3 regions of the Pantoea sp. App145 genome follow, and region 1 is predicted to be linked to each of the others. Evidence: predicted binding sites of a transcription regulator. Region 1 holds the regulator's gene; each other region holds the start of a gene.
What was found. The regulator Fur, encoded in region 1, represses iron uptake genes when iron is present. The targets are predictions, from matches to a motif close to ATAATAATGAGAACNACTATCAA.

Region 1 (3,281 bases):
TCTGCGTAATGCTTACGTGATCCGTGCAGAGCGCGTGGCGAAAGATGAAGAAGGCAATATCACCTGCATCTACTGTAGCTGTGACGTTGATACCCTGAGCAAAGATCCGGCTGATGGCCGCAAGGTGAAGGGTGTGATCCACTGGGTTTCAGCGATCCACGCGTTACCTGCGGAATTCCGTCTCTACGATCGTCTGTTCAGCGTGCCAAATCCGGGAGCGGCTGAGGACTTCCTCACCACCATTAACCCGAATTCGCTGGAAATCAAACAGGGCTTTGTCGAGCCTGGACTGCGTGACGCCGATGCGCTGGCGCCGTATCAGTTTGAACGTGAAGGTTATTTCTGCGCAGACAGCGTTTACTCGCAGCCCTCTAAGCTGGTGTTTAACCGCACCGTCGGTTTACGTGATACCTGGGCGAAAATCGGCGATTAATCCTTTTTGTCGTTATCACCATATCATCACGAAAGGGCGAGCAATCGCCCTTTTTTATTGGTTGTAATTTCGGGCTGGCAACCTTTTATGCTGTGGGGTGTGAAATGCGTTTGTTACCGGGATTTGCAACTAATCTGACTTTAGTAAAATTAATCCATTTGCGAGTGTGAAAAACTGTATTTCAGGTAGGCTATGCGCTCCCAGACGTTGCTCTGCGGGTTGTAAAAGGAAAAAAAATGACGAGTCTCGCTCAGGAAGCCAAACACAGCGTAGTGGTTTTACATCAGCTTATCGAACGTATTTTTAATCAGTCAGAGGACACTGACGACAGCATTGAGTTGTTTCTCTCGCATTTTCACCCGGATTTCAAAATGGTGACCCCGCAAGGTAAACAGCTGGATTTAAATGCGATGGAGGTGTTGTTCCGCCAGTTACGTGGTCAGCGGGAAGGGATGCGCATCGCGACCAGCGAACACGCCATCATTTCACAGCAAAGCCAGGAAGTGACTATTCAATATCGTGAGTTGCAGATGATGAACGGCAACAACCAGAGTCGTATTTCTCTGGCGGTGCTGGATTGCACCACCTCCATTCCACGCTGGCGTTACCTGCAGGAAACGCTGGTTCTGTAATCTCAGGAATAAAAAAACCGGTGCCTGGCACCGGTTTTTTCATACTGCATAGCACATTTTATTGCTTATCGTGGAGCGTCTCGTCTTCGCGGCAGTCTCCCAGCGCACAGTGGCCGTACAGGTACAGGCTGTGGTTGGTGAGTTTGATACCGTGACGTGTTGCGATTTCACGTTGACGCGTCTCAATAGACTCATCACTGAACTCGATCACTTTGCCACAATCCAGGCAGATCAAGTGGTCATGATGATGCTGTTGCGTCAGTTCAAAGACGGATTTGCCACCTTCAAAGTTATGACGAGTCACGATACCCGCGTCATCAAACTGGTTAAGAACGCGATATACCGTTGCCAGACCAATCTCTTCGCCCATGTCGATCAGGCGTTTGTACAAATCTTCCGCACTGACGTGATGGCACTCGGGTTCCTGAAGCACTTCCAGAATTTTCAGTCTGGGTAGAGTGACTTTCAGGCCAGCCTTCTTCAATGCGGAGTTGTTGTCAGTCATGCGGATATTGTCCTGTTACTTTGCTAGTCACTTGCGGCGCAGGGCCTTGGATGTCGATCACGCGCATTCTCATTTGCGTCTCATTATAGAACTCAAGCAGTGAAATGAAAACCAAGGGCATGTCCTGAAATCACCAATGGCTGTAGGGATAAATGTCGCTAACGCCGGCGGGGATCGTACAGGTCTTTGTTTCCATTTCACTCAGCCTCATTCTGATGCCAGAGGAATAAGCGGATGACCGTTACGGGTATTCTACAGATTTGCAGGTAAAAGTTAAAAAAACGTGGCTATTATTTTTATAGGAATTTCCGATTCTCAATGTGAGCCAGCGCCCACATTGAGTAGGAAAGGGGATCAGGCTTCGATAATGTCTTTCAGCTGCAGCTCATCGAAAATCTGTTTCACCCACTTATCAACACGTTCGTTGGTCAGTTCCGGCTGACGATCTTCATCGATAGCCAGACCAAGGAAGTGTTTGTCGTCGGCCAGACCTTTGGATGCTTCGAAGTGGTAACCCTCGGTCGGCCAGTGACCGACAATCACCGCACCATTTGGCTCGATAATGTCACGGATGGTGCCCATCGCATCACAGAAGTATTCTGCATAATCTTCCTGGTCGCCACAGCCGAACAGCGCAACCAGTTTGCCATTGAAGTCGATCTCTTCCAGCGTCGGGAAGAAATCATCCCAGTCACACTGTGCTTCGCCGTAGTACCAGGTCGGAATGCCCAGCAACAGAATATCGAATGCTTCGAGATCTTCTTTAGTGCTCTTGGCAATGTCATGCACTTCGGCCACGTCTTTACCCAGTTGTTTCTGGATCATTTTTGCAATGTTTTCAGTGTTGCCGGTATCGCTGCCGAAGAAAATGCCTACGATTGCCATGGGTTAAGTGACCTCTTAAATCCTGATATTGAATATGTAATGACAGCGAATGATAGCAGACCGGGCAAAGTGGCGGAACTTGTAAAGCCGTGACTTTTGTTCCTGCGTGCGGTCTGCACCTGTTACGACAGTTTGAGCTGCGCCAGCAGCATTTGTTCAATCAATTCGCTGCGGCTGATGTTTTGTTGCTCAGCCAGGGTGTTGAGTGCATCAACGGCCTCGCTGCTCATTTTCAGCTCAACACGACGCAATCCTCGCACTTTATCGCGTTTCAGCTGATTGCGTTTGTTAATCCGCAACTGTTCGTCACGCGTCAGCGGACTGGTTTTGGGGCGACCGGGACGCCGCTCATCAGCGAAGAGATCGAGCGTGGTACGGTCAGTCTGTTCTTTTGCCATGATTTGTAAAACTGAGTGGGCGCGAACGGCGGAAAGGCGCTGCGCGATTTATACATTATCGGCCCGGCCACGGTGAAAAAATCATCCGTGGCAAATTTTTAGCGCGACATCATACTCCAGCGCCCCTGACTACGCCAACCTTAAACGGTTCGCGGCAAGCTTTTGCTTTTACAGTACAAAAAATCGGCGCACTGCGCGCAAAACGGCTTCAGGTTTTTCGGCATGGACCCAGTGCCCGGCGCCGCTGATGACATGCGCATGTGCCTGGGGGAACTGGCGCAACAACGCATCACGGTGCTGATTATCCAGATAGGGTGAATCACCGCCGCGGATAAACAGCGCCGGATGTGGCCATGCAGGTATCTCTTCCCAGCCGGAGATAGTGGTGTAGTTATCCCACAACACCGGCACATTGAACCGCCATTCAC
Region 2 (3,281 bases), 640 kb from region 1:
CCAGCTTGGCTCCGCCCACCTGCATACGTTCGAGCGAGGCCAGCTGTTTATTGCTGCCCCATTCCTGAATCGCCTGCAACCACAGGCTTACCGCCGGTGGCACCAGGCCGGTGTCGGTGATTTGGTGTTTTTCGATCAGCGGAAAGCACAGCGTGGCGCTGGGGTCGGCAGCCAGCACCACCTGGCCCCCAGCATAAAAGACGCCGAGTGCGCCCGGCGAACTCATCGGGAAGTTATGTGCAGCGGGCAGCGCCACCAGATAACGGGTGTGCTCAGTCACGGCGCAAATCTCAACGCTGCCGCGAATGCTGTAATAGTAATCATTGTGGGTGCGTGGGATCAGTTTTGGCGTGCCGGTGCTGCCGCCCGAAAGCTGGAAGAACGCCACTTCATCGCCGGCGCTCGGCGTGGGGATGAAGTCACCGGCAGCTTCAGCCAGCAATGCGTCGAGGGTGTTTTCCGGCTGATGATCGTTGCGCAAAATCACCTGTTGTAGTGACGGATGCGAGCGGCACAGCGTATCGATAAAGCTGTCATCGGCAAACAACGGATGGCTGCGATCGGCAATCAATAGCGCCGGTTCAATCTGCGCGGCATAGGCGGTCAGTTCGGTACGTTGATGGCTGAACAGCGCATTGACCGGTGCCACCCCGATTTTGAACAGGGCAAAAAGCGTCAGGTAAAAATCCGCCACGTTGCCGAGCTGTACCAGCGCAGTATCGCCGGTTTTCAGGCCGCGACGTTGCAGCGCCGCGGCCAGGTTGTCAGTCAGACGATGTATTTCGCGATAGCTGATGTGACGATCGCCATCGATAACCGCGATCGCCTCATTGTGCTGCTGACGCGCCAGGATGTCGGTCATCGGCACATCGAGCCAGTAGCCTTTCTCGCGGTAACGCGCGGCCAGGTCATCCGGCCAGCGGTTGTAGGGAATACTCATGGTCTTTCCTTTATTGCAGTCCAAAGGCGCGCAGCATGGTATCCAGCTTCACGCCGGTTTCACGCCATTCTGATTCGGGTTGTGAGTCGGCAACGATGCCTGCGCCAGCGAACAGACGCACGTGTGTATCGTGCACTGTGCCGCAGCGAATAGTGACTACCCATTCGCCATTGCCTGCCTCATCGCACCAGCCCACAATGCCGCCGAACAACTGGCGATCAAAGGGCTCCAGCGCCTGAATCAGTTGCTGAGCACGCTGATGCGGGAAACCACTCAGCGCCGGGGTTGGATGCAACAGGCAGGCCAGCGACAGCGCATTGTCGCGCTCGTCCTGCACTTCGCCGTCTATCTGGGTGGCGAGATGCCATAAGGTTGAGGTGGTAATCAGCGTCGGCACCGTCGGCACCGACAACCGGCGACTACGTGGTTGCAGTGTTCCGCGCATCGCATCGGTCACCAGCTGATGTTCGTGCCGATCTTTACCGGAGTTCATCAGGGTGTCGCCTGCGGCACGATCACGCTGGCTATCATTATCCCGGCGCGCAGAACCGGCGAGCGGGCAGGAGCTGAAGTCACGGCCGTGCTTACGCAGCATCAGTTCCGGGCTGGCACCGAGCAGTACGCCGCCTTGCGGCAAGGGCAAATGGAAATGGTAGCTGTTGGGGTTTAACGCAATCACCCGCTGCATCAGCGCAGCGCTATCCACCGGTTGTTCCGTGACAATATCCATCAGGCGCGACAGCACCACTTTGTCGAGATCGCCCCGTTGGGTAGCGGCAACAGCTTCGGCCACCATGTTGAGAAAAACATCGTGATCCGGTACGGCAGCACGGCGACGCACCTCAGGCAGCGCACCGGGTTGGGTGGGCAGCGCGGCCAGCAGATCGGCACGGTTAAAGGTTTGATAAGATTCAGGAATAAACAAGGCCGCAGGCTGGCTGGCATCAAACGGGATGGCACCCACCAGAATCGGTTTCTCAATACCTTGCTTTTTGGCCGCAGCAAAGTGCTGACGCAGCTGCTGCTGAAAATGGCCCTGTAAATCGGCAGCATCCTGCACTGATTCAGTCAGGGTGGTGTAACAACCCTGCGTCACCAGACTCTGCCAGGGAGAGGTAAACAGGAATCCGCGGCAAAGTGCGGAAAAATCCTGCAGCCAGGCATTTTCAAACGTGGACGATTCCACCATAATTTCCACCTTTAAATGATAAGATTATTAAGAATGATTATCATTTTTATTATGGCCCAGTAACCTACGTCGAACGGGCGAAAGAGTCAATCGATTCGCGGGAGTTCCCTTATCTTTAGGCGTTTTCCGGCGCTGATGCCGGACGCCGAATTAAGCTAAACGGTGGATGAAAACTTATGAATAAATGCGGATTATGGGGCACGTTTGTCCTGTTGTTCATTTTGCAGGCTTTCAGCAGCATGGCGCGCGCTGACCAGGGCTGGCCGCGCAAGATTCAAACCGAGCAGGGCATCGTCACGCTCAGCAAAGCGCCGCAGCGCATTGTCTCGACCAGCCTCACGCTGACCGGTTCGCTGCTGGCGATTGATGCCCCGGTCATCGCCTCGGGGGCTACCGCACCCAACAGCCGCCTCTCCGACGATCAAGGTTTTTTCCGTCAGTGGGGCGAGGTGGCGAAACAGCGTGGCGTGAAGCGTCTGTATATCGGTGAACCCAGTGCAGAAGCCGTTGCGGCGGAAGCGCCGGATCTGATTATCGTCAGCGCCACCGGTAATGACTCCGCCATCAAACTGGTGAGCCAGCTGTCTGCCATTGCCCCGACCCTGGTGATCAATTACGACGATAAAAGCTGGCAGGATTTAGTGACGTTGCTTGGCGATGCTACTGGCCACGAAGCGCAGGCGACACAGCGCATTAAGGCTTTCGACGATCGTGAAGCGGCACTGAAAAAAGCCATCACGCTGCCACCGCAGCCAGTTTCTGCCATGGTGTGGAACGGCGACGGGCGTGCTGTGAATCTGTGGACGGCAGAATCAGCCCAGGGCAAATTGTTGCAGCAGCTCGGTTTCACGCTGGCGATGCCCCCGGCCAATATTCAGCAGAGTCACAGCATGGGGCAGCGCAAAGATATTATTCAGCTATCGGGTGAAACCGTCGCCAGCGGCCTGACCGGCCACAGCTTCCTGCTATTTGCTGCCGATGATAAAACCGCGCAATCGGTACTGAGCAATCCATTCCTGGCACAAAACGAGGCGGTCACGCATAAGCAGGTGTATGCGCTGGGGGCGGATACCTTCCGCCTTGATTACTACAGCGCCAGCAATCTGCTGGCGCGCCTGGAAAAATTGTTCGTTAAATCATGATGCGTCTTCC
Region 3 (3,281 bases), 1.9 Mb from region 1:
TGTAAAGACGAAGGTGAGCTCATAGGTTTTCCAGGTTTCTTCCATGCGTAAGACTTCCTTGTAGCGTGGTCGTCAGCGGATGAATGTGATCACCTTCACCATTGCACTTTACAAAAGCAGGGGTATAAGTAACAAAGTATTAACAAAACCGATCCACAGAATATTTGCCCATTTATGGCATCGATTCGTGATTTCCTGTTTTAATCAGCAAAGACTCATAACAAAAAGGGCGTCCATCCGGACGCCCTCATAACCCTGGGTGAGATTACTTCTTCACCGTTTCCATACCCATCAGGCCGATTTTCAGATATCCGGCCTCACGCAGCTGATCCATTACTGACATCAGGGTTTCATAACTCACCGACTTATCTGCCTGGAAGAAGATAGTGGTGTCTTTGTTACCTTCGGTCTGCGCGGTTAACGCATTGACCAGCGTCTCTTTCGTTACCTGATCATTGCCGATATAGACCTGATTATCTTCTTTAATCGACAGATAGACCGGTTTTTCCGGACGCGGCTGCGGCGCACTGGTGGAAGCAGGCAGGTTAACGCGCACATCCACTGTTGCCAGCGGTGCGGCCACCATGAAGATGATCAGCAGAACCAACATCACGTCGATAAACGGCGTCACGTTGATTTCATGCATTTCGCCATCGCTTTCCAGGTCGTCGTTTAAACGCATCGCCATAGCAATTACCCTACGCGCAGTTTCTGTGCGGCAGACGGACGAGCCACTTCGTTAGTCACTTTTCCCAGGTCCAAATCACGGCTCTGCAACAGCAGCACCTGTGCCGCGACGTCGCCCAGCGAGGCTTTGTAACCGGCAATCATACGGGCAAACACGTTGTAGATGACCACAGCCGGGATAGCCGCCACCAGACCAATCGCGGTCGCCAGCAACGCTTCGGCGATACCGGGTGCAACAACGGCGAGGTTAGTGGTTTGAGTTTGGGCGATACCGATGAAGCTGTTCATGATACCCCAGACGGTGCCGAACAGGCCGATAAACGGCGCAACCGAACCGATGGTGGCGAGGAAACCATTGCCACGACCTGCGTGACGGCTAAAGGCCCCGACACGGCGCTCAAGGCGGAAACTGGTACGTTCTTTAATGCCGTCGGTGTCTTCAGTACCGGCGGAGAGTTCCAGCTCGTTCTGCGCATCATTCAGCAGCACGGCGCTGTGGCTATGGCCTTTAAAGCTGGCAGCAGTGCGTGAAGCTTCATCCAGTGAACGCGCTTCGCTCAATGCGATGTGTTCACGCTTCAGACGACGTTTCGCTGAACTCAGCTCGGCAAACTTACCGAAGAAAAGTGCCCAGGTCACCACGGAGGCCAGTAACAGGCCAATCATTACCACCTTTACCACGATATCGGCATGATGATACATGCCCCAAACGGAGAGATCCGTCTGCATCAAATCACTGGCTACCACGCTGCGTCTCCAACTTCAATTGCACAGTTCACGATCGAGCGCGGATCATAACAAATTACCGGGTCGAATTGATAGTAGTTCTCATTACTATTTACAAACGAAAGGTGCGCTTTTTCTCCACAGTTTGTGATGAATGAGTATCCGTTTGGTCACCGGTTTTATAAATGTGATGCAGCATGTAAAATTATTAAAACAACGTTTCAAAATGTGATGCAATTCATTCAATCAACATCTGACCCGTTTTTCGCCAGCTGTTTTTCACTATTCTGAGCCAGCCCTGCCCATTCGTGGTGTCTTTGCACCGCGCGTTTTCGATACCTCAATGCTGGAGTAAAAAATGACGCTGAAAAAACGACTACTCGCCGTTTCATTGTCCTCCATGTTCGCCCTGCTGGCCTGTAGTGCCCATGCCAAAGTGCTTAAAGTGGCGGAAGTGCAACCCGCAGGTTATCCCACCGTGGTCGCGCTGGAGCATATGGGTGAGAAACTAAAACAAGCCACCGATGGCCGTCTGGAGATGAAAGTCTATGCCGGTGGCGTGCTGGGCGATGAAGATCAGACACTGCAACAGGTACAGCTGGGGGCGATCGATATGATCCGCGTCTCGCTGGCACCGGTCACCACCATCGCCCCCGAAACCAGCGTGCTCACCCTGCCGTTTATCTTCCGCGATGAAGATCATATGCACAAAGTGCTGGATGGCAGCGTGGGCGAGCAGATCGTCAATAAATTCGATCAGGATCCTAATACCCGCATGGTGTTCCTCGGCTGGACCGATGCCGGTACGCGCAACATGATCACCAAACAGCCGCTCGCCAAACCTGAAGATTTGCAGGGCATGAAGATTCGCGTGCAGAACAGCGCCATTTCCCTTGCCACGCTGAAAGCGATGGGGGCCAATCCGGTGGCGATGGGAGTGAGCGAGGTGTTCAGTGCGATGCAAACCGGTGTGGTTGACGGCACGGAGAACAATCCACCGACCTTTGTTGCCCACAACTATTTGCCAGTGGCGAAGTACTACACCCTGACCGGCCACTTTATTCAGCCGGAAATGATCCTGTTTTCCAAAACAGCCTGGGATCGTCTCTCCGCCGACGATCAGGCGCTGCTGAAGAAGTTGGGTAAAGAAGCCCAGGATGAAGAACGTCAGCTGTGGGCAACCTATACCCAGCAATCGATCGAGAAGATGAAAGCCGGCGGCGTGACCTTCCAGCAGATCGATCGTGACTACTTCGTCAAAGCAACCCAGCCGGTGCGCGATCAGTTTGGCGGCAAATATCAGGATCTGATGACGCAGATCGCCGAGGTGAAATAACCCTTTTGCGCCATGCAGCCGCGTGGCGTCTCACTCAGGATGCGAACAATGAACGCATATTCCCGTTGGATGGATGGGCTGTACCTGCTGTGCATGTGGGTTGCCGCGGCGGCGCTGATGATTATGGTCACAGTGATTCCGATTGGCATCTTTGCGCGCTACGTGCTGAACAGCGCGCTCTCGTGGCCGGAACCCGTGGCGATTATCTGCATGATCATTTTTACCTTTATTGGCGCACCGGTGGGACTACGCGCAGGTACCCATATTTGCGTGTCGATGGTGACCGATCGTCTGTCGCCTGCTGGCCAAAAGCGGGCGCTGCTGCTGTGCAATCTGCTGCTGATTACCCTGTGTCTGATTCTGTTGCGCGCCAGCTACAACCTGTGCGAAGCGATGTGGATTCAGCCGCTGGCCTCGCTGCCCAATGTCACCTACGGCGAGATGTATTTACCGATCCCCATCGGCACCGCTTTTACCCTGCTGTTTGCCCTGGAGCGCCTGCTGAACGGTGACCAGAGCCAGCGCCCAATCG

Region 2: RCF31_RS10330 (isochorismate synthase) is a predicted target of Fur. The motif match lies at 2,157-2,179, and genes of this name have one in related genera.
Region 3: exbB (tol-pal system-associated acyl-CoA thioesterase) is a predicted target of Fur. The motif match lies at 1,503-1,525, and genes of this name have one in related genera.

The regions. Positions count from the first base shown of each region.
Region 1 covers NZ_CP133290.1:1,604,650-1,607,930, reverse strand. Annotated here, with positions in the region: gene glnS (glutamine--tRNA ligase) at 1-433, shown strand, start outside; gene RCF31_RS07375 (hypothetical protein) at 670-1,065, shown strand; gene fur (ferric iron uptake transcriptional regulator) at 1,124-1,570, opposite strand; gene fldA (flavodoxin FldA) at 1,925-2,455, opposite strand; gene ybfE (LexA regulated protein) at 2,578-2,853, opposite strand; gene ybfF (esterase) at 3,022-3,281, opposite strand, start outside.
Region 2 covers NZ_CP133290.1:2,246,820-2,250,100, reverse strand. Annotated here, with positions in the region: gene RCF31_RS10335 ((2,3-dihydroxybenzoyl)adenylate synthase) at 1-940, opposite strand, end outside; gene RCF31_RS10330 (isochorismate synthase) at 951-2,129, opposite strand; gene fepB (Fe2+-enterobactin ABC transporter substrate-binding protein) at 2,306-3,271, shown strand; gene entS (enterobactin transporter EntS) at 3,266-3,281, opposite strand, start outside.
Region 3 covers NZ_CP133290.1:3,473,188-3,476,468, reverse strand. Annotated here, with positions in the region: gene RCF31_RS16125 (MFS transporter) at 1-23, opposite strand, end outside; gene exbD (TonB system transport protein ExbD) at 266-688, opposite strand; gene exbB (tol-pal system-associated acyl-CoA thioesterase) at 694-1,416, opposite strand; gene RCF31_RS16110 (TRAP transporter substrate-binding protein) at 1,772-2,749, shown strand; gene RCF31_RS16105 (TRAP transporter small permease) at 2,798-3,281, shown strand, end outside.